3 regions of the Streptacidiphilus alkalitolerans genome follow, and region 2 is predicted to be linked to each of the others. Evidence: predicted binding sites of a transcription regulator. Region 2 holds the regulator's gene; each other region holds the start of a gene.
What was found. The regulator HrcA, encoded in region 2, represses chaperone genes, less so after heat shock. The targets are predictions, from matches to a motif close to TTNGCACTCNGNNNNNCNGAGTGCNAA.
Positions count from the first base shown of each region.

Region 1: the regulator HrcA is predicted to act here: its motif matches at 3,905-3,931, upstream of groES (co-chaperone GroES).
Region 3: the regulator HrcA is predicted to act here: its motif matches at 5,152-5,178, upstream of groL (chaperonin GroEL).

Region 1 covers NZ_JBHEZX010000003.1:123,964-131,212, reverse strand. Annotated here, with positions in the region: gene tsaB (tRNA (adenosine(37)-N6)-threonylcarbamoyltransferase complex dimerization subunit type 1 TsaB) at 1-112, shown strand, start outside; gene rimI (ribosomal protein S18-alanine N-acetyltransferase) at 109-630, shown strand; gene tsaD (tRNA (adenosine(37)-N6)-threonylcarbamoyltransferase complex transferase subunit TsaD) at 623-1,696, shown strand; gene ACEZDG_RS07295 (polysaccharide deacetylase family protein) at 1,790-2,689, shown strand; gene ACEZDG_RS07290 (THUMP-like domain-containing protein) at 2,705-3,886, opposite strand; gene groES (co-chaperone GroES) at 4,084-4,392, shown strand; gene groL (chaperonin GroEL) at 4,514-6,145, shown strand; gene ACEZDG_RS07275 (MOSC domain-containing protein) at 6,249-6,905, opposite strand; gene ACEZDG_RS07270 (LysR family transcriptional regulator) at 6,984-7,249, shown strand, end outside.
Region 2 covers NZ_JBHEZX010000004.1:422,565-429,813, forward strand. Annotated here, with positions in the region: gene ACEZDG_RS11345 (AMP-dependent synthetase/ligase) at 1-321, shown strand, start outside; gene lepB (signal peptidase I) at 345-1,214, opposite strand; gene hemW (radical SAM family heme chaperone HemW) at 1,298-2,527, shown strand; gene ACEZDG_RS11360 (DUF3097 domain-containing protein) at 2,533-3,357, opposite strand; gene pspAB (PspA-associated protein PspAB) at 3,354-3,938, opposite strand; gene htpX (zinc metalloprotease HtpX) at 3,997-4,917, opposite strand; gene hrcA (heat-inducible transcriptional repressor HrcA) at 5,121-6,152, shown strand; gene dnaJ (molecular chaperone DnaJ) at 6,210-7,249, shown strand, end outside.
Region 3 covers NZ_JBHEZX010000003.1:461,128-468,376, forward strand. Annotated here, with positions in the region: gene ACEZDG_RS08865 (HelD family protein) at 1-1,102, shown strand, start outside; gene ACEZDG_RS08870 (copper homeostasis protein CutC) at 1,119-1,823, opposite strand; gene ACEZDG_RS08875 (HD domain-containing protein) at 1,919-2,584, shown strand; gene ACEZDG_RS08880 (DUF4031 domain-containing protein) at 2,657-2,920, opposite strand; gene ACEZDG_RS08885 (hypothetical protein) at 2,917-3,291, opposite strand; gene groL (chaperonin GroEL) at 3,411-5,033, opposite strand; gene ACEZDG_RS08895 (cold-shock protein) at 5,314-5,514, opposite strand; gene ACEZDG_RS08900 (MoaD/ThiS family protein) at 5,958-6,233, opposite strand; gene thrC (threonine synthase) at 6,230-7,249, opposite strand, start outside.

The DNA of each region.
Region 1 (7,249 bases), on a different contig from region 2:
CGCCGCCGGGGAGCTGGCCGCGGGACGCCCGCTGTCGGCGCCCACGCCGCTGTACCTGCGCCGCCCGGACGCCGAGGTGCCGAAGAACTACAAGACGGTCCTGCCGGCATGACCCGGACCACCGAACTGCGGGAGATGCGCTGGTGGGACATCGCCCCGGTGCTGCGGCTCGAACGCGAGCTGTTCCCCGAGGACGCCTGGTCGGTCGGCATGTTCTGGTCCGAGCTCGCCGACACCCGGCACCCCCGCGCCACCCGCTGGTACACCGTCGCCGAGGACGCCGAGGGCACGGTCGTCGGCTACGCGGGCCTGATGGCCGCGGCCGGCAGCGGGGACGTGCAGACCATCGCGGTGGCGCGGCGGCACTGGGGCACCGGCCTCGGCGCCCGGCTGCTGACCGTGCTGGTCGAGCAGGCGGCGGCGGCCGGCTGCGAGGAACTGCTGCTGGAGGTCCGGGTCGACAACCCCCGGGCCCAGCGCCTCTACGAGCGCTTCGGCTTCCAGCCCGTCGGCATCCGCCGCCACTACTACCAGCCCTCCGGGGTCGACGCCCTGGTGATGCGGCTCGACGACCCCGGCACCCCCCACGACCGCACGACCGACGTAGGAGCACTGAGCCACGATGGCTGACGAACCGCTGGTCCTCGGGATCGAGACCTCCTGCGACGAGACCGGCATCGGCATCGTCCGGGGCACCACCCTGCTCGCCGACGCCGTGGCCACCAGCGTCGAGGAGCACGGGCGCTTCGGCGGGGTGGTCCCCGAGATCGCCAGCCGGGCGCACCTGGAGGCGATGGTCCCCACCGTCCAGCGCGCCCTGGACGAGGCCGGGATCAAGGCGAGCGACCTGGACGGCATCGCCGTCACCGCGGGGCCTGGCCTGGCCGGGGCGCTGCTGGTCGGCGTCTCCGCCGCCAAGGCCTACGCCTACGCCCTGGACAAGCCGCTCTACGGGGTGAACCACCTGGCCTCGCACATCTGCGTGGACCAGCTGGAGCACGGGCGGCTGCCCGAGCCGACGATGGCGCTGCTGGTGTCCGGCGGGCACTCCTCGCTGCTGCTCACCTCGGACATCACCAGCGACGTCCGCTCGCTCGGCGCGACCATCGACGACGCGGCCGGGGAGGCCTTCGACAAGGTGGCCCGGGTGCTCGGCCTGGGCTTCCCGGGCGGCCCGGTGATCGACCGCTACGCCGCCGAGGGCGATCCCGGGGCGATCAGGTTCCCGCGCGGGCTCAGCGGTCCCAACGACGCCGCCTACGACTTCTCCTTCTCCGGGCTGAAGACCTCGGTGGCGCGCTGGATCGAGGCCAAGCGGCGCGCAGGGGAGGAGGTCCCGGTAAGAGATGTGGCCGCTTCGTTCCAGGAGGCCGTCACCGACATCCTTACCCGCAAGGCGGTCAGGGCCTGCCGGGACCACGGGGTGGACCACCTGATGATCGGCGGCGGGGTCGCCGCCAACTCGCGGTTGCGGGCCATGGCGCAGGAGCGCTGCGAGCGGGCCGGGATCGAGCTGCGGGTGCCCCGGATGAAGCTGTGCACGGACAACGGCGCGATGGTGGCCGCGCTGGGCTCGGAGATGGTGTGGCGCAACCGCGCGCCGTCCTCGTTCGACCTCTCGGCCGACTCGTCACTGCCGGTGACCGAGACCCATGTCCCCGCCACCCACGACGATCTGCACCGGTTCCCTGACTAACCCTTACCTGGCCGTCCGCTGGGAACTGCCTGGGAGCGGCTAGCGTCCTGACCTGTAATCAACACGCAGGTCGGAGACGGGGAGCAGCGCACCGTGAAGCGGAACAGCAGGACGCTCGCACTGACGGCGGGGGCCCTCGCCCTCACCGGGCTGGCCACCGCCTGCGGCGGCGGCAGCGGTGACCCAGCGTTGCCGTCCAGCTCCGCGGCGTCCCCGCTGTCGAGCCGGGGGACGGTCGCCCCCTCCTCCGGGGCGTCCGCCTCGGGTGCGCCCTCCTCGGACTCGGTCTCGGCCGATGCCGCGCTCTGGCACAAGTGGGGCCTCGAACCGCTGCGGCCGGCCCCGCAGCCGCCCGCCGTCCGCCCGATCCGGCTCAGCAGGACCGGGCAGGTGCCGGTCATCGACAGCGTGCCGACCACGCAGAAGGTCGTCTTCATCACCCTGGACGACGGGGCCGAGAAGGATCCGCAGTTCGTCCGGATGATGCAGGACCTCAGGGTCCCCTTCACGATGTTCCTGATGAACGACACCATCAAGGACGACTACGGCTACTTCAAACCGCTGCAGGCGCTGGGCAACAGCATCCAGAACCACACCCTGCACCACCCGGCGATGAACACGGTCTCCGAGGCCCGGCAGCGGGAGGAGGTCTGCGGCGACCAGAAGATCCTCACCGCCCAGTACGGCGCGGCCCCGTTCCTGTTCCGCCCCCCGTACGGGGCCGGCGCGCACACCGCCAGCCTCAACAGCGCGGTCCAGGCCTGCGGTCCGCGCGCCATCGTCTACTGGAAGGAGACCATGCAGATCACCGGCTTCCAGTACCAGACGGCCGAGCACAAGCTCCATGACGGCGACATCATCCTGGCCCACTTCCGCGGCCCCTCGGAGCTCAAGGGCGAGTCGATGACCAAGATGTTCGCCAACATGGTCAAGCGCATCGAGGAGCAGGGCTTCACCGTCGCCCGCCTGGACGACTACATCCAGCGCCCGTGAGCCGGCGTCGGCGGCTCAGTTCGCGGGCTGCCCCAGCAGCATGGACGGGGCGCCGGCGACGCGGGTGAGGAAGACCGTGCAGGAGTTCGCCCCTTCGGGCTTGAGCTTGCGGCGGAGCTCCTCCGGCTCGATCGCGGAGCCGCGCTTCTTGATGACCACGGTGCCGACGCCGCGCTCGCGGAGCAGCGCCTTGAGCTTCTTCAGTCCGAACGGGAGCACGTCGGTGATCTCGTACGGGGTGGCGAAGGGCGTGCTGCGCAGGGTGTCGGCGGTCAGGTAGGCGATGGTGGGGTCGATCAGGGTCGCGTCCAGCTCCCGGGCCACCTCGGCGACCAGGTGGGCGCGGATGACCGCGCCGTCGGGCTCGTAGAGGTAGCGGCGGACCGGGCCGGGCTCGGGGTCGGGCAGCCGGCCGCCGGTGAGGGTCGCGCCGGAGGGCAGCAGGGTGGCCCGGTGGGGTGCCGCGGCGTCGGTGCCGAACCAGAGCACGGCCTCCTTGACGTCCCCGCCGTCCGAGACCCACTCGGCCTCGGCGCCCTCGGGCACGGCGTCGTGCGGGATGCCGGGGGCGACCTTGAGCGCGGCGAAGGGGGCCTGCTGGGCGGCGGCGACCGCCCAGCTCAGCGGCGGCGAGTAGGACTCGGGATCAAAGATGCGGCCCCGGCCGCCCCTGCGGGCCGGGTCGACAAAGACCGCGTCGAAGCCGTCAAGGTCGACGTCGGCCACATCGCCGCAGCGCTGCTCGATCAGGCCGTCCAGGCCCAGCGCTGCCGCGTTGGCCTCGGCGACGGCGCAGGTCAGCGGGTCGCGGTCGACCGCCAGCACCTCGATGCCGGCCCGGGCCAGGGCGATGGCGTCGCCGCCCACCCCCGAGCAGAGGTCGGCGAGCCGCCGTACGCCCAGGGTCTTGAAGCGGGCCGCGCGCCACTCGGCGACACTCGTTCGGGTGGCCTGCTCGACGCCGTCCGGGGTGAAGTACATCCGGGCCGCGTCGGCCGCGCCGAACTTCGCCGCGGCCCGCTGCCGCAGCCGGGCCTGGCCGATCGCCGCCGACACCAGTTCCGCCGGGTGCGAACGCCGCAGCCTGGTCGCGACCGCCAGTTCCTGCCCCGGCAGGTAGTCGCGCAGCTCGGCCAGCAGTGCCTGGCCCGGCTCGGTCAGCAGGGCACGGAACGATTCGGTCTCCACGTGACACATCATCTCGCAGGCGGCGCGTTGGCACTCTGGTTGACTGAGTGCTAACGGCGGCCTAGTGTCGTCGTTGGCACTCTCCTTGCGAGAGCGCTAACCCCGCGAAGGGGCGGTTCCGGCACCGCGACGACGGATTCGCACAACAACCTTTCGCGACCCAAGACATGAATCACCCCGTGATCTCCGAAGGGGGAGGTCGGAACGTGACGACCACCAGCTCCAAGGTTGCCATCAAGCCGCTCGAGGACCGCATTGTGGTCCAGCCGCTCGAAGCCGAGAAGACCACGGCCTCTGGCCTGGTCATTCCGGACACTGCCAAGGAGAAGCCCCAGGAGGGCGTTGTCCTGGCCGTTGGCCCGGGTCGCTTCGAGGACGGCCAGCGTCTGCCGCTCGACGTCGCCGTCGGCGACATCGTGCTGTACAGCAAGTACGGCGGCACCGAGGTCAAGTACAACGGCGAGGAGTACCTCGTCCTCTCGGCCCGCGACGTCCTCGCGATCGTCGAGAAGTAACACCTGGCTGCTGTCGCAGCCACGACGCTGACCGCAGAGTCGTGACCCCGCCCGGGCCCCCAGTCTTCACTGAGTGAGACCGGGTGCCCGGGCTCGGTTGTTTGAGAGGGAAACCCTAAGCATGGCGAAGATCCTGAAGTTCGACGAGGACGCCCGCCGCTCGCTCGAGCGTGGCGTCAACAAGCTGGCCGACACCGTGAAGGTGACGCTCGGCCCCAAGGGCCGCAACGTCGTCATCGACAAGAAGTTCGGCGCTCCGACCATCACCAACGACGGTGTCACCATCGCCCGTGAGGTGGAGCTCGACGACCCGTACGAGAACCTTGGCGCGCAGCTGGTCAAGGAGGTCGCCACCAAGACCAACGACATCGCGGGTGACGGCACCACCACCGCCACCGTGCTGGCCCAGGCCCTGGTCAACGAGGGTCTGCGCAACGTCGCCGCCGGCGCCGGACCGTCCGGGCTGAAGAAGGGCATCGACGCCGCCGTCAAGGCCGTGTCGGACCACCTGCTCTCGGTCGCCCGTGAGATCGACGGCAAGGAGGACATCGCCGCTGTCGCCGCGCTCTCCGCGCAGGACCAGCAGGTCGGTGACCTCATCGCCGAGGCGATGGACAAGGTCGGCAAGGACGGTGTCATCACCGTCGAGGAGTCGAACACCTTCGGCCTGGAGCTCGAGTTCACCGAGGGCATGCAGTTCGACAAGGGTTACCTGTCGCCCTACATGGTCACCGACCAGGAGCGGATGGAGGCGGTCCTCGAGGACCCCTACATCCTGATCCACCAGGGCAAGATCTCCTCGATCCAGGACCTGCTCCCGCTGCTGGAGAAGATCCTCCAGGGCGGCGCCAGCAAGCCCCTGCTGATCATCGCCGAGGACGTCGACGGCGAGGCGCTGTCGACCCTGGTCGTCAACAAGATCCGCGGCACCTTCAACGCCGTCGCGGTGAAGGCCCCCGGCTTCGGCGACCGCCGCAAGGCCATGCTCGGCGACCTGGCCACCCTCACCGGTGCCACGGTCATCGCCGAGGAGGTCGGCCTCAAGCTCGACCAGGCCGGTCTGGACCTGCTGGGCACCGCCCGCCGGGTCACCGTCTCCAAGGACAACACCACCGTCGTCGACGGTGCCGGTGAGTCCTCCGAGGTGGCCGGCCGGGTCGCGCAGATCAAGGCCGAGATCGAGAACACCGACTCGGACTGGGACCGCGAGAAGCTGCAGGAGCGCCTGGCCAAGCTGGCCGGCGGGGTCTGCGTGATCAAGGTCGGCGCGGCCACCGAGGTCGAGCTCAAGGAGAAGAAGCACCGTCTCGAGGACGCCATCTCGGCGACCCGCGCGGCGGTCGAGGAGGGCATCGTCGCCGGTGGCGGCGCTTCCCTCGTGCACGCCCAGAAGGTGCTCGACGGCAACCTCGGCCTGGCCGGCGACGAGGCGACCGGTGTCGCCGTCGTCCGCCGCGCGCTGGTCGAGCCGCTGCGCTGGATCGCCCAGAACGCGGGCCTCGAGGGCTACGTCATCACCAGCAAGGTGTCGGAGCTCGAAGAGGGCCAGGGCTACAACGCCGCGACCGGCGAGTACGGCGACCTGCTGAAGGCCGGCGTCATCGACCCGGTCAAGGTCACCCGCTCCGCGCTGCAGAACGCCGCGTCGATCGCTTCGCTGCTGCTCACGACCGAGACCCTGGTCGTCGAGAAGCCGGCCGAGGAAGAGGCTGACGCCGGGCACTCGCACGGTGGGCACGGCCACAGCCACTGACCTGTAGGTCGGTGACAGCCTGAGGGCGCGGGGAGCTGTACTGCCTGGGTGCACGAAAGTGCATGGTTGGCGGCGCAGTTCCCCGCGCCCCTTTGCGTGTGCCCTACCGCACGCGGTGCAGGGCGTGGTCGCGCTGGTGGGCGGCCAGGGCCTCGACGTCCAGCAGCCGGGGGAGCAGTTCGGGTTCCAGGGTGAGCGCGCGGAAGACGACGCCGCTGGTCACGCCGTGGTCCGGGCGGGAGAGCACGGTGATCGGGTCGCCGGCGCGGATCTCGCCGGGGGTGATCACCCGCAGGTAGGCGCCGGGGAGCGCGCGTTGGGCGAAGCGCTTGACCCAGGCGGCCCGGTCCAGCCAGCCGGCGAAGGTGCGGCAGGGGATCCGGGTGGCGCAGACCTCCAGCACCACCTGCTCGCCGATCTGCCAGCGCTCGCCGATCAGCGCGTCGGTGGTGGCCAGGCCCCGGGTGGTGAGGTTCTCGCCGAAGACCCCGTCGGGCAGCTCGCGGCCGAGCTCCTCGGCCCAGAGGTCCAGCTCCTCCCGGCTGTAGGCGTACACCGCCTGGTCGTCGCCGCCGTGGAACCGGTGGTCGCAGACCTCGTCGCCGGCCAGCCCGCTGCCGCTGCCGCCGTTGCCGCGCGGCCCCGGGGCGGTGACCGCGACCGGGCCCGCGGCCGGGCGCTTGTCGATGGCGGTCACGCCGATGTCGGCGTGGTCCGAGGGACGGGGCCGGCCGGTGTTCACGGAGAGCAGGGTTCCCATGGGGGAAGCGTAAACCGACGGCCATAAGCCGACCATCGGTTTTTCAGCCGCTGTCAAAGCACGGCTTATGCTGGAGCGGTGATCGAGGCCCGCCATCTCCGAGTGCTCCGCGCCGTCGCCCGTACCGGGTCCTTCTCCGCTGCCGCGCGGGAGCTGGGCTACACCCAGCCCGCGGTGAGCCAGCAGATGAAGGCGCTGGAGAAGTCCGTCGGCACCCCGCTGGTGGTCAGGGTCGGCCGCGGGGTGCAGCTCAGCGAGGCGGGACAGGTGCTGGTGCGGCACGCGGCCGGGATCCTGGCCGGGCTGACCGCGGCCGAGGAGGAGCTGGCGGCGATCGCCGGGCT
Region 2 (7,249 bases):
GGCCGCAACTACTGCTCGGCGCTGATCACCCTGGACGAGCCCACCATCCTGCAGTGGGCCGGCGCCCACGGCATGGGCGGCAAGTCCTACGCCGAGGTCTGCTCCTCCACCGAGGTGCACGAGCTGATCGACGGCTTCGTCCAGCGCCTCAACGGCGACCTGCAGCGCTGGCAGACCGTCAAGAAGTTCACCGTGCTGCCGCGCGACCTGGACATCGAGCACGGCGAGCTCACCCCCAGCCTCAAGGTCAAGCGCCCGGTGGTGGAGCGGGAGAACGCCGCCGCGATCGAGGCGATGTACGCGGGCGCCAACGAGGCCTGAGCCGGTCGGCCCAGGCCCACGGCTCACCGCCGGGCAGCAGCCGCCGCCCGGCGGTTCCGGCGCCTGCGCCACCACACCGTGGTCGGCACCGCCGCCAGCAGCGCCAGCAGGCCGCCGAAGGCGTACGGGGCCGCGCTGCCGGAGGGCTGGGACAGCCCCGGTTGGCCGAAGGTGGCCGGCACCGGCAGGGTGGCCCAGTGGCTCAGCGGCCAGGCCACCACGAACGCCCGGCCGACCACGTCGCTCACCGGGACGAAGCCGCCGCCGTTGTTGTGGGTCCGCTGGTAGCGGGAGTCCTCGGAGTCGTTGCGGTGGTCGCCCATCACCCAGAGGTAGCCCTTGGGCACGGTCACCGTGCCGACCGGGTAGTCGTCGCAGGGGGTGGCCCCGGGGAAGATGTAGGGCTCCTGCAGCTTCACCCCGTCCACCGAGACCGGCGCCCCCGCGTTGCAGACCACGGTGTCGCCGCCGACCGCGATCACCCGCTTGATCAGGTCCTTCTCGGTCGCCGAGGGCAGCAGGCCGATATCGCTCAGCGCCGACTGGATGTTCCGCACCGTGGCGCTGCTGCTCCGCGGCGGCAGGTCCGCGGCGCTCAGCCAGTTGCCGGGGTCGTGGAAGACGACCACCTCGCCGCGCTCCGGCGTGGCCCCGAACCAGGGGCTGAACTTGTCGACCAGCACCCGGTCGTTCTTCATCAGGGTGTTGTTCATCGAGTCCGAGGGGATCGAGAACGCCTGCACGAAGAAGGTCTTGACCACCACCGCCAGCACCAGGGCGAGCACGACCAGCAGCGGCAGCTCCACCCAGATCGACCGCCTCGGCTTCGCCGTCCCCCCGGCACGTCCCGTCCCGGACGCGGCCTCGCCCGTTCCTGCCAGCTGCTGGTCCATCCCCGTGTCCCCTCCCGAGCCGATCACACCCATCACACCAACGTTCGGGAGTTCCCTGCTCCGGTATGACCGACAATGGGCCCATGCCCTCCGCACTTCCCGACGGCGAAGCCGTCCCCGCCGACGGGGCCCTGCCCGCGCACGCGCTCAGCGAGCTCGGGCAGCGGCCCTTCGGCTTCTACGTCCATGTGCCGTACTGCGCCACCCGCTGCGGCTACTGCGACTTCAACACCTACACCGCGACCGAGCTGCGCTCCTCCGGGGCGGTGGCGTCCCAGGACACCTACGCGGACAACCTGGTCGCCGAGATCCGGCACGCCCGGCGGGTGCTGGGCGACACCGACCTGCCGGTGGAGACGGTGTTCCTGGGCGGCGGCACCCCCACCCTGCTCCCGGCCGCCGACCTGGTCCGGATGCTGGCCGCGATCCGCGAGGAGTTCGGGCTCGCGGACGGGGCCGAGGTCAGCACCGAGGCCAACCCGGAGTCGGTCGACCCGGCCTACCTGGCCGAGCTGCGCGAGGGCGGCTTCAACCGGCTCAGCTTCGGCATGCAGAGCGCCCGCCCCGAGGTACTGCGGCTGCTGGACCGCCGGCACACGCCGGGGCGGCCCGAGGCCTGCGTGGCGGAGGCCCGCGCGGCGGGCTTCGAGCACATCAACCTGGACCTGATCTACGGCACCCCGGGGGAGAGCGACGACGACTGGCGCGCCTCGCTGGAGGCGGCCCTCGGCGCCGGGCCGGACCATGTCTCCGCCTATGCGCTGATCGTCGAGGAGGGGACCAAACTGGCCGCCCGGATCCGCCGCGGCGAGATCCCGATGACCGACGACGACGTGCACGCCGACCGCTACCTGATCGCCGAGGAACTGCTGAGCGCGGCCGGGCTGCACTGGTACGAGGTGTCCAACTGGGCCACCGGGCCCGCGGCCCGCTGCCGCCACAACGAGCTCTACTGGACCGGCGCCGACTGGTGGGGCGCGGGCCCCGGCGCGCACAGCCACGTCGGCGGCGTGCGCTGGTGGAACGTCAAGCACCCGGCGGCGTACGCCCAGGCGCTCGCCGAGGGCCGCACCCCGGCGCACGGGCGCGAGCGCCTGGCGGACGAGGACCGCCGGGTGGAGCGGATCCTGCTGGAGCTCCGGCTCGCCGACGGCTGCCCGCTGGACCTGCTGCACGAGGCCGGCCGCAAGGCCGCCGACCGGGCCCTGGCCGACGGCCTGCTCGACCCCGCGCCCTACGCGGCGGGCCGGGCGGTGCTGACCCTGCGCGGACGCCTGCTGGCCGACGCGGTGGTCCGCGACCTGGTGGACTAGCCCCCTCAGGTGGTGACGAAGTCGATCAGTTCCTCGACCCGGCCCAGCAGCGAGGGGTCGAGGTCCTTGAAGGAGTCCACCGAGGCCAGGATCCGCTTCCAGGCGGCCGGGGTGTTCACCGGCCAGCCGAGGCGGCGGCAGACCCCCTCCTTCCACTCCTCGCCGCGCGGGACCTCCGGCCAGGCCGCGATGCCGACCGAGGAGGGCTTCACCGCGGCCCAGATGTCGATGAAGGGGTGTCCCACCACCAGCACGTCCGCCCCGCTGACCTGGGCGGCGATCCTGGACTCCTTGGAGTCCGGGACCAGGTGGTCCACCAGCACCCCCAGCCGCCGCCCCGGCTCGGGCGCGAACTCCTTCACGATCTGCGGCAGGTCGTCGACGCCCTCCAGGTACTCGACCACCACGCCCTCGATCCGCAGGTCGTCGCCCCAGACCCGTTCGACCAGCTCGGCGTCGTGCCGCCCCTCGACATAGATCCGGCTGGGCAGGGCCACCCGGGCCCGTACGCCCCGCACCGCGACCGAGCCGGAGGCGGTGCGGGCCGGGGCGACCGGCACCGGCGGGGCCACCGAGCCCGGCCGGACCAGGGTGACCGGCTTTCCGTCCAGCAGGAAGCCGCTCGGGGTCAGCGGGAACACCCGGTGCCTGTGGTGCCGGTCCTCCAGGGTGACGGTGAAGCCCTCGGCGGTCTTCTCGCAGCGCACCACCGCGCCGCAGAAGCCGGTGACCACCTCCTCCACCACCAGGTCCCGCTCGGCGGGCACCTCGGGGGCGGGGACGGAGCGCTTCCACGGGGGAGTGAGGTCGGGGCCGTAGCTGCGGGTCACAGGCCGGGCGCTCCCCAGACCGGGAACCAGCGGGTCAGGTCCTGCTCGACCCTGAGGTCGTTCCCGAGCATCGCCTTGATCTGCAGTTCCAGCGGGTTGTCCCGCTTCTCGCCGGCCCCGGGCACCGGGGCGAAGGGGTAGAAGCTGCCCCGCTTGTAGAGGTAGACCAGCGCCAGCGGCCGGTGCTGACTGTCGGTGAAGTTGACCAGGGAGCAGAGCAGTTGGGGCCCGAAGCCGGTGCTCTCCAGGGCCGAGTTCACCGCGTGCACATCGTTGACCAGGGCGACGATGTCGTCCGGGCTCTGCCGGGCGGTCAGCCAGGTGTAGCCGTAGGAGTCCTGGCTCGACTCGATCGGGACGCCGCCGCGCCCGGTGTCGGCGTCCAGCAGGGCCTGGACGTCCTGCTGGACCTGGGCGAAGGCGCCGCCCTCGACGGCGGCGAAGCAGACCGAGCCGACCCCGGTCGGCCGGAAGTCGGCCGCGGCCTCCAGGGTGATCGCCGCCGAGGGGAGCCCGAACAGCTGGTCGAGGTCCGGTTTCACCGGTTTGGTGCGGCCTAGCAGGGTGTCCAGGAAGCCCACGGGTCCACTCCTCGGGAGGCGGAAGAAACGAGACGGAGGACTGAATCTACTGGCGGATCTACTGGCGGCCGAGCTCGGCGGAGATCCGGCCCAGCTGCTCCAGCCGCTGCTGCAGCGAGGGGTGGGTGGAGAAGGCCTGGCTGGCCGCCTGCCGGGCGGAGACCGCCGGGGCGAAGTAGAAGGCGTTGAAGGGCTGGGCCCGGCGCAGGTCCTCGGTGGGGATCGCCGCCATCTGCCCGCTGACCTTGGTGAGCGCGGAGGCCAGCGCCGAGGGGCGCCCGGTCAGCAGCGCGGCGGCCCGGTCGGCGGACAGCTCGCGGTAGCGGGAGAGCAGCCGGGTCAGCAGGAAGCTGATGCTGTAGGCCACGGCGCTGACCGCGATCACGATCAGCAGCACCATGCCGGTGTTGTCGCCGTCCCGGTTGTCCCGGCTGCTGAAGCCGCCGAACAGGCCGGCCTGCAGGCCGACCCTGGTCAGCACACCGGTCAGCACGCCGAGGAAGCCGGCGATGGTCATCACCATCACGTCCTTGTGCGCGACGTGCGACAGCTCGTGCGCGAGCACGCCCTCCAGCTCCTCCGGCTCCAAGCGGCGCAGCAGCCCGGTGGTGACGCAGACCACCGCGTTCTTCTCGTTGCGGCCGGTGGCGAAGGCATTGGGGATGTCGCTCTGGGCGACCGCGACCTTGGGCTTCTGCATGTTGGCCAGGGCGCACAGCCGGTCCACGGTCCCGTGCAGCTCCGGATAGTCCTGGGCGCTGACCTCGCGGGCGCCCATGCTGAAGGAGGCGATCCGGTCGCTGAACCAGAACTGGGCGATGAACAGGCCGCCTGCGATGATCACGATGATCAGCCAGGCGCCCTTGAGGAAGACCAGCAGCGCGCCGACGAAGACCACGTACAGCAGTCCGATGAGGAACATCGTCAGCAGCATCCGGCTGGTCAGACCGCGGTCGGGCGCGAAGCGTGTTCTGGGCATGTCGCCACTCCTCGAAATCGGGCTGGTCCTGCAATTCTGCCTTGTGGGCCTACCAACAGGTACGTACGGGAGGGCGCAGGCGTTCCGGTGGCATACCCTCGCGCCTTACACTGGCCGAACAGGCGTTGGCACTCGTTCGCCCGGAGTGCCAGTCCCGAGACCGGCCCACTGAGGACAGACCGAGGACAGGAGGTGCGTGGCCCGTGCCTGAGGAGCGCAAGCTCGACGACCGCAAGCTGGCGGTTCTGCGTGCCATCGTCCAGGACTATGTCGGCACCGAGGAGCCGGTCGGCTCCAAGGCGCTGGTGGAGCGGCACAGCCTCGGCGTGTCGCCGGCCACGGTGCGCAACGACATGGCCGCGCTGGAGGACGAGGGCTACATCCACCAGCCGCACACCAGTGCGGGCCGGGTGCCGACCGACAAGGGCTACCGGCTGTTCGTGGACCGGCTGACCGAGGTCAAGCCGCTGTCCGCGCCCGAGCGCCGGGCCATCGGCAGCTTCCTGGACCACGCGGTGGACCTGGACGACGTGGTGGCCCGTACCGTGCGGCTGCTGGCGCAGCTGACCCGGCAGGTCGCCGTGGTGCAGTACCCCTCGCTCTCCCGTTCGACGGTGCGCCATGTGGAGCTGGTGGCGCTGACGCCGACCCGGGTGATGCTGGTGCTGATCACCGACACCGGCCGGGTCGAGCAGCGGCTGATCGACTGCCCCGCCGCGGTCGGCGAGACGGTGCTCGCCGATCTGCGCAGCAGGCTGAACACCCGGGCCGCGGGCCAGCGCTTCGCCGAGGTGCCGACCCTGCTGCAGGACCTGCCCGAGGCGTTCGAACGCGAGGACCGGGGCGCGGTCACGGCCGTGCTCACCGCGCTGTTCGAGGCGCTGGCCGAGCAGACCGAGGAGCGGATCGTCATCGGCGGCTCCGCCAACCTCACCCGCTTCCCGCACGACTTCCCGCTCACCATCGCCCCCGTGCTGGAGGCGCTGGAGGAGCAGGTCGTCCTGCTGAAGCTGCTCGGGGAGACCGCGGACGCGGGCATGATGGTCCGTATCGGTCACGAGAACGCCTACGAAGGGCTCAATTCCACGTCGGTCGTGTCGGTGGGCTACGGTTCGGGCGACGAGACCGTCGCCAAACTGGGTGTGCTCGGGCCGACCAGGATGGACTACCCGGGAACCATGGGTGCCGTCCGGGCGGTTGCACGGTACGTCGGTCAGATCCTGGCTGCGTCATAGCCTTACAGCGGTGTCGGGAACGTCGGCGCGCGAATAGAAGACAAGCGGAGCATTTTGGTGGCCACGGACTACTACGCGGTACTCGGCGTCCGGCGTGACGCGGGTCAGGACGAGATCAAGAAGGCGTTCCGCCGACTGGCGCGCGAACTCCACCCGGATGTCAACCCCGACCCGAAGACCCAGGAGCGGTTCAAGGAGATCAACGCCGCCTACGAGGTCCTCTCGGACCCCAACAAGCGGCAGATCTACGACCTGGGCGGGGATCCGCTGTCGGCGAACGGCGGCGGGGCCGGCCCCGGCGGCTTCGGCGCGGGCGCGGGCTTCGGCTTCAGCGACATCATGGACGCCTTCTTCGGCGCGGCCGGCGGCGGCCAGCGCGGTCCGCGCTCGCGGACCAGGCGCGGCCAGGACGCGATGATCCGGATCGACATCGACCTCGAAGAGGCCGCGTTCGGCACGACCAAGGACATCCAGGTCGACACCGCCGTCGTCTGCAGCACCTGCAACGGCGAGGGCGCGGCTCCCGGCACCTCCGCGCAGACCTGCGACATGTGCCGCGGCCGGGGCGAGGTGTCGCAGGTCACCCGGTCCTTCCTGGGCCAGGTGATGACCTCCCGGCCGTGCCCGCAGTGCCAGGGCTTCGGCACCGTGGTGCCCACCCCCTGCCCGGAGTGCGCCGGCGACGGCCGGGTCCGCGCCCGGCGCACGCTGACCGTGAAGATCCCGGCCGGTGTCGACAACGGCACCCGGATCCAGCTGGCCGGCGAGGGCGAGGTCGGCCCCGGCGGCGGCCCGGCCGGCGACCTCTACGTCGAGATCAGCGAGAACCCGCACAAGATCTTCCAGCGCCGCGGCGACGACCTGCACTGCACGGTGACCCTGCCGATGACGGCGGCGGCGCTGGGCACCAAGGTCCCGCTGGAGACCCTGGACGGCCAGGTGGAGATCGACGTCCGCCCCGGCACCCAGTCCGGGCAGTCCATCCCGCTGCACGGGCGCGGCATCACCCACCTGCGCGGCGGCGGTCGCGGCGACCTGATAGTGCACGTCGAGGTGCAGACGCCCGGCAAGCTCGACCCGGAGCAGGAGGAACTGCT
Region 3 (7,249 bases), on a different contig from region 2:
GCAGCGGATCGCGCACGCCGTGCTGGTCAAGATGGAGAACGGCGGCGAGGCCCCGGACGACCGGGTCCAGGACGCGGTGGCCCGCAACCCCGCGGTGAAGGCGGCGGTCAAGGCGGCCTGGCCGGCGGTCGACCCGGCCAAGCTGGTGTTCCGGCTGCTCTCCGACCCGGAGTTCCTGGCCGCGTGCGCCGACGGCATCCTCACCCCGGACGAGCAGCGCACCGTGCTCTGGCCCAAGCCCCCGCGCAGCCTCCGCACCGCGCCCTGGTCGCTCGCCGACGCCGTGCTCATCGACGAGGCCAGGGACCTGGTGGAGCGGACCCACTCGCTCGGCCATGTGGTCCTGGACGAGGCCCAGGACCTCTCCCCGATGCAGTACCGCGCCGTCGGCCGCCGCTGCACCACCGGCTCCGCGACCGTGCTCGGCGACATCGCCCAGGGCACCACCCCGTGGGCCACCGCGAGCTGGGCCGAGGCGCTGGAGCACCTGGGCAAGCCGGGCTCCCGGGTCGAGGCGCTGACCAAGACCTTCCGGGTGCCGAGCGAGGTCATCGGCTACGCCTCCCGGCTGCTGCCGGGGATCGCCCCCGACCTGGCCCCGGCCGAGTCGGTCCGGGAGTCCCGGGGCGCGCTCACCGTCCGCCGGATCTCTCCCGCCGGCCCGTCCCCGGACGACTCCGCCGCGGACGATTCGGCCGCCCTGGACGCCGCCTCGGCGCTGACCCCGCCCGCGGCCCCGGCCGCGCTCACCGACGCCGTCGTCGCCGCCTGCCGGGAGACGCTGCGGCAGGAGGGCTCGGTCGGCCTGATCGCCGCCGACGCCCGGATCCCGCTGCTGGCCGCCGCGCTGGACGCGGCCGGCCTGCCGCACCTGGACCCCGGCACCGAGACCACCGCCGAGTCCCGGCTCACCCTGGTCCCGGCCACCCTCGCCAAGGGCCTGGAGTACGACTACGTGGTCCTGGACGAGCCCGCCGCCATCGTGGACGGCGAGCCCGACCGCCGGACCGGCCTGCGCCGGCTGTACGTCTGCCTGACCCGCCCGGTCTCAGGACTGACCGTGCTGCACTCCCGCGACCTGCCGGCCGCGCTGCGGGTGTAGGCCGGGCCTTCGGCGCCTACGCCGCCGCGTGGGCGTCGGCGTCGACCAGGCGGCGCCACTGCTGCACCAGGCCGGTGTCCACCGGCCCGTCCCAGCCCGCCTTGCGGACCATCCCGCCGACGTGGAAGCCGGCGATGCCCAGCGCCCGGAGCCCGGGGACCTGGTCGGCCTTGAGACCGCCGCCGACCAGGATCTGCGGCCGGTAGCCGGGCTCGCCGGACCGCGCGGACTCGGCCGCGAGCACGTCGATGCCGGCGGCCACGCCCGCGGCCGAACCGGCCGTCAGCACGGTGTCCAGGCCCGGCAGGCCGTCGATCGCGGCCCGCACCGAGGCCCGGTCCGCGGCGTTGTCCAGCGCCCGGTGGAAGGTCCAGCTGCAGCCGGGGATCGCGTCCAGGACGGTACGGACCGCCTCCAGGTCGACGGTGCCCTCGGGGGTGAGGAACCCGAACACGAACTCCTCCGCGCCCTCGGCCCGCAGCGCCTGCGCGGTGGCGGAGAGCTGGTCGAGGTCGCGCGGCCGGAAGCCGTCGCGGTCGCGCAGCATCACCCGGAGCGGGATGTGCACGGCGGCGCGGATCCGGGCGAACTCCTCCACCGACGGGGTGAGCCCGTCGGCGCCCATGTCGACGGCCAGCTCCAGGCGGTCGGCACCACCGGCAGCTGCTGCCACCGCATCCTGGGCGGACGTGGCGATAACCTCGAAGATTGGTCTAGACATATTGCTTAGCCTGCCATATCCGGCCGCTTCGCGGCGAGTCCTGAACAGCCCTTGATCGCGCAAACTTCTACGCCCTTCTGCCCCACAATGGCGTCATGCCAACGTCTCCGCATCCTGACGCCGAGCTTGCCGCCGCCCTGCTGGACCGCTGGACCGCCCTGCTCGAACGGGTCGTCACCCCCGGTTCCCCACCCCCGGCCGCCTTCGGCGACGAACTGCTGCGCCGCTGGTCAGAGCCCCAACGGCGGTACCACACGCTCACCCATCTGGCGGCCGTCCTGGACGCGGTCGACGAACTCGCCGAGCCGGGCGAGGACGCCGACGCGGTCCGCCTCGGCGCCTGGTTCCACGACGCCGTGTACGCGCCGGACCGGTCCGAGAACGAGGAGCGCAGCGCGAGGCTCGCGGAGCGGGTTCTGCCGGAAGCAGGGGTTCCGGCTGCGCTGGTGGCCGAGTCCGCCCGACTGGTCCGGCTGACGACCGGTCACGACCCCGCCCCGGGCGACCGCCACGGCGAGCTGCTGTGCGACGCGGACCTCGCCGTCCTGGGCCGCGACCCGGCGGCGTACGCGGCCTACGCCGCGGCGGTACGGGAGGAGTACGGGTTCGTGCCGGAGAAGGCGTTCCGGGCGGGGCGGGCGCAGATCCTCGAACAGCTGCTGGGGCTGCCGACGCTGTTCCGCACGGCGGCTGCGCGAGCGCGTTACGACGCTGCGGCCCGGAGCAACCTCGGGGCGGAACTGGACGCCCTGCGTTCGTAGTGGCTCTTGTTCGCGCAGTTCCCCGCGCCCCCAGGCGTGGGGGGCGCGGGGAACTGCGCGAACAGCAACCCCCTACAACGCCGCACCCTTCCTCCGCCGCAGCCCCGCAGAGGTGAGCCGGGCCACCACCTCCCGACTGGACACCTGCACCGCCCCGGCCGCCACCGCCGCCGCGTACAGCCGTTCGGGAACGTCGTAGTGGTCGCGCTCGAACCCCCGCTCGGGGATCTCCAGCCGCCGCGCGAACGCATGCAGTTCGTCGTAGGAGACGTCGCTGACCAGGTGCGACCAGAGCCGTCCGTGCCCGGGCCAGGTCGGGGGGTCGATCAGGATCATGCCTGGAGCGCTCCGACCGGGGCGATCACGATGCCCTCCTTCTCGCACACCCAGTGCGGGTCGGGCCCCAGCTCCGGGTCCACACTGAGCGCCTGCAGCTCGCCCTCGACCGCGCAGGACCCGCAGAGCGGCCAGCGGCCGTAGGCCTCCAGCAGGGCGTCCTGGATGTCCTGGGCGACCAGGCCGAGCAGGAACTCGGCGCCGGCCGGCCACTGTTCCACCCACCAGCGGCGCTGGGCCACCGCGTCCTCCAGCAGCGAGACGACGGTGGCGTCGGCGACGTCACGGGTCGCCAGGTCCCGCAGCACGCCCGCCCGGGCGGTGTGCAGCGCGGCTTCGATGCCTGGGTTCGAGCTTTCGGAGTCGTCCATCCCCCCATTGTCCCAAACCAGGCAAGCGCCCGGGACGCAACGAGGCGGCCCTCCCCGAAGGGAGAGCCGCCTCGTACGCGGGTACTGCCGAACTGCCGATCCGACCGGGAGGGTCAGGATCAGAAGTCCATGTCACCGCCCGGCATGCCGCCGCCCGCGGGGGCACCGGCCTTCTCGGGCTTGTCGGCGATGACCGCCTCGGTGGTGAGGAAGAGCGCGGCGATGGAGGCCGCGTTCTGCAGGGCGGAGCGGGTGACCTTGGCCGGGTCGATGATGCCGGCCGCGATCAGGTCCACGTACTCGCCGGTCGCGGCGTTCAGGCCGTGGCCGTAGGGCAGGTTGCGGACCTTCTCCACCACGACGCCGCCCTCGAGGCCGGCGTTGAAGGCGATCTGCTTGATCGGGGCCTCAAGGGCGACCTTGACGATGTTGGCACCGGTGGCCTCGTCGCCCTCCAGCTCCAGCTTCTCGAAGATCACCGAAGCCTGCAGCAGCGCAACGCCACCACCGGCGACGATGCCCTCCTCGACGGCCGCCTTCGCGTTGCGAACGGCGTCCTCGATGCGGTGCTTGCGCTCCTTGAGCTCGACCTCGGTCGCGGCGCCGGCCTTGATGACGGCCACGCCGCCCGCGAGCTTCGCCAGGCGCTCCTGGAGCTTCTCGCGGTCGTAGTCCGAGTCGCTGTTCTCGATCTCGGCGCGGATCTGGTTGACCCGGCCGGCGACCTGGTCGCTCTCGCCGCCACCGTCGACGATGGTGGTCTCGTCCTTGGTGATGACGACCTTGCGGGCGCGGCCGAGCAGCTCAAGACCGGCGTTCTCCAGCTTGAGGCCGACCTCCTCGGAGATGACCGTGCCACCGGTGAGGATGGCGATGTCGCCGAGCATGGCCTTGCGACGGTCACCGAAGCCCGGGGCCTTGACGGCGACGGACTTGAAGGTGCCGCGGATCTTGTTGACGACCAGGGTCGACAGGGCCTCGCCCTCGACGTCCTCGGCGATGATCAGCAGCGGCTTGCCGGACTGCATGACCTTCTCCAGGATCGGGAGCAGGTCCTTGACCCCGCCGATCTTGGAGTTGGCGATCAGGATGTAGGGGTCCTCGAACGAGGTCTCCATACGCTCCAGGTCGGTGGCGAAGTACGCCGAGATGAAGCCCTTGTCGAAGCGCATGCCCTCGGTGAGCTCGAGCTCCAGACCGAAGGTCTGCGACTCCTCGACGGTGATGACGCCTTCCTTGCCGACCTTGTCCATCGCCTCGGCGATGAGCTCGCCGATCTGGGGGTCAGCGGCGGAGATGGAGGCGGTGGAGGCGATCTGCTCCTTGGTCTCCACGTCCTTCGCCTGCTCGAGGAGCTGGGCGGAGACGGCCGCGACGGCCTTCTCGATGCCGCGCTTCAGCGCCATCGGGTTGGCACCCGCGGCGACGTTGCGCAGGCCCTCGCGCACGAGCGCCTGGGCCAGCACGGTGGCGGTGGTGGTGCCGTCGCCCGCGACGTCGTCCGTCTTCTTGGCGACCTCCTTGACGAGCTCGGCACCGATCTTCTCGTACGGGTCCTCGAGCTCGATCTCCTTGGCGATGGAGACACCGTCGTTGGTGATCGTGGGGGCGCCCCACTTCTTCTCCAGGACGACGTTGCGGCCCTTGGGGCCGAGCGTGACCTTGACAGCGTCGGCGAGCTGGTTCATCCCGCGCTCAAGGCCGCGACGAGCTTCCTCGTTAAACGCAATGATCTTGGCCATGGAAGTGGTCCTCCCGGACAGGGTGGCTGCGTGTGGACCGCGCTGGCGCCCGCGACGGACGGTCCCGGCCTACGACGGTCACTTCCCGTCGCGTCCGGAGCCTCACCTACCCGGCCCGTTGTCACTCTCTACCTCAGAGTGCTAACGCCAATGATTAGCACTCTCACCCCTTGAGTGCAAGCAGATGCCCTGGAACGGGGACTGGAAACGCCGGTAGGCCGCTACCCCAGGGGGGTATCGGCCTACCGGAAGGTCTGTCAGCGATCGCTCGATGGAGCGGTCACACCACGCGGACCATGTCCGCCTGCGGACCCTTCTGACCCTGCGAGATCTCGAATTCGACCCGCTGGCCCTCCTCGAGCGACCGGTACCCGTCCATCTGGATCGCGCTGTAGTGGACGAACACGTCCGCACCACCGTCGACCGCGATGAAGCCGTACCCCTTCTCCGCGTTGAACCACTTGACGGTGCCCTGAGCCATTCCGTACTCCCCTATTACTGGCCCTTTCACGGACCGCACTCCGCGGACCGGATCGCGCACCGACGCTTTGCGCAACACGCGACCGACGCTGAATGTATCCACTCAGACGCCCTCTGCAACAGGGCGCACGGCGGAGAATTCTCGGGGATATTAAGGGGCACTGCGGTGCTTATGTCAACAAAGCGAGGCAAAGTACTCCGGACATAGCGGACCTGATAGACAAATCGCTTCAGGATTTCTCGGCGGACCCTTGGGGCGCAGCAGCCCCCTGGGCTGCAGGTGATGACAGATACCGAAGGAGAAGAGGTTTGAATACCGCGCCGACCGCGCAGCCTGCATCAACCGGAAGCCACTGTACCCCTACCGGGGGAAAGCGAAAGCCGGGGCACCCGCCCGGTAGGGAAGGGCGCCCCGGCTTTCGTCATGCAGTGAAACTAATTCGTTCAGCCACCGGCGACGGCGGGAATGATCGAGACCGCTCCGCCGTCGGAGATCACCGTCTCAAGACCGTCCGCGAAGCGCACGTCGTCGTCGTTCACATACACATTGACGAAACGCCGCAGCTTGCCGCTGTCGTCGAGGATCCGGCCGCGGATGCCGGTGTGGTTGGCCTCCAGGTCCTCGATGACGGCGGCGAGGGTCGCGCCCTCGGCCTTCACCTCGGCGGCGCCGCCGGTGTAGGTGCGGAGGATCGTCGGGATGCGAACGGAGACGCTCATGCGAGGCCAGCCTCTCGGAAGGAGTCCAGGGTGGGGCGGATGGTGGCGGACAGGCCGGTGGTGGGTTCCACCGCGTCCAGGGTCTTCAGACCGTCTCCGGTGTTCAGGACCACGGTCTCGGCTGCCGGGTCGAGCAGGCCGTTCTTGATCAGCTTCTGCAGTACACCCACGGTAACCCCGCCCGCGGTCTCGGCGAAGATCCCCTCGGTCCGCGCCAGCAGCTTGATCGCGTCCACGACCTGCTCGTCGTTGACGTCCTCGACCGCCCCGCCGGTACGGCGGCAGATGTCCAGCACATAGGGGCCGTCGGCCGGGTTGCCGATCGCCAGCGACTTGGCGATGGTGTTCGGCTTCTGCGGGCGGATCACGTCGCGGCCGGTCTTGAAGGCGACCGAGACCGGCGAGCAGCCCTCGGCCTGGGCCCCGAAGATCTTGTAGGGCTTGTCCTCGACCAGGCCGAGCGCGATCAGCTCCTTCAGCCCCTTGTCGATCTTCGTCAGCTGCGAGCCGGAGGCGATCGGGATCACCAGCTGGTCCGGCAGCCGCCAGCCCAGCTGCTCGCAGATCTCGTACGCCAGGGTCTTCGAGCCCTCGCCGTAGTACGGGCGCAGGTTGACGTTGACGAAGCCCCAGCCCTCGCCGGCCGGGTCGCCGATCAGCTCCGAGCAGAAGCGGTTCACATCGTCGTAGTTGCCCTCGATGCCGACCAGCTCGCCGCCGTACACCGCGGCCATCACGATCTTGCCCTGCTCCAGGTCCTGCGGGATGAACACGCAGGAGCGCAGCCCGGTACGGGCCGCGGCGGCGCCCACCGCGCCGGCCAGGTTGCCGGTGGAGGAGCAGGAGAGGGTGGTGAAGCCGAAGGTGCGGGCGGCCTCGACCGCGATCGCGACGACCCGGTCCTTGAAGGAGTGGGTCGGGTTGCCGGAGTCGTCCTTGACGTACAGGCCGCCGGTGATCCCCAGCTCGCGGGCCAGGTTGTCGGCCTTGACCAGCTTGGTCCAGCCCGGGTTGAT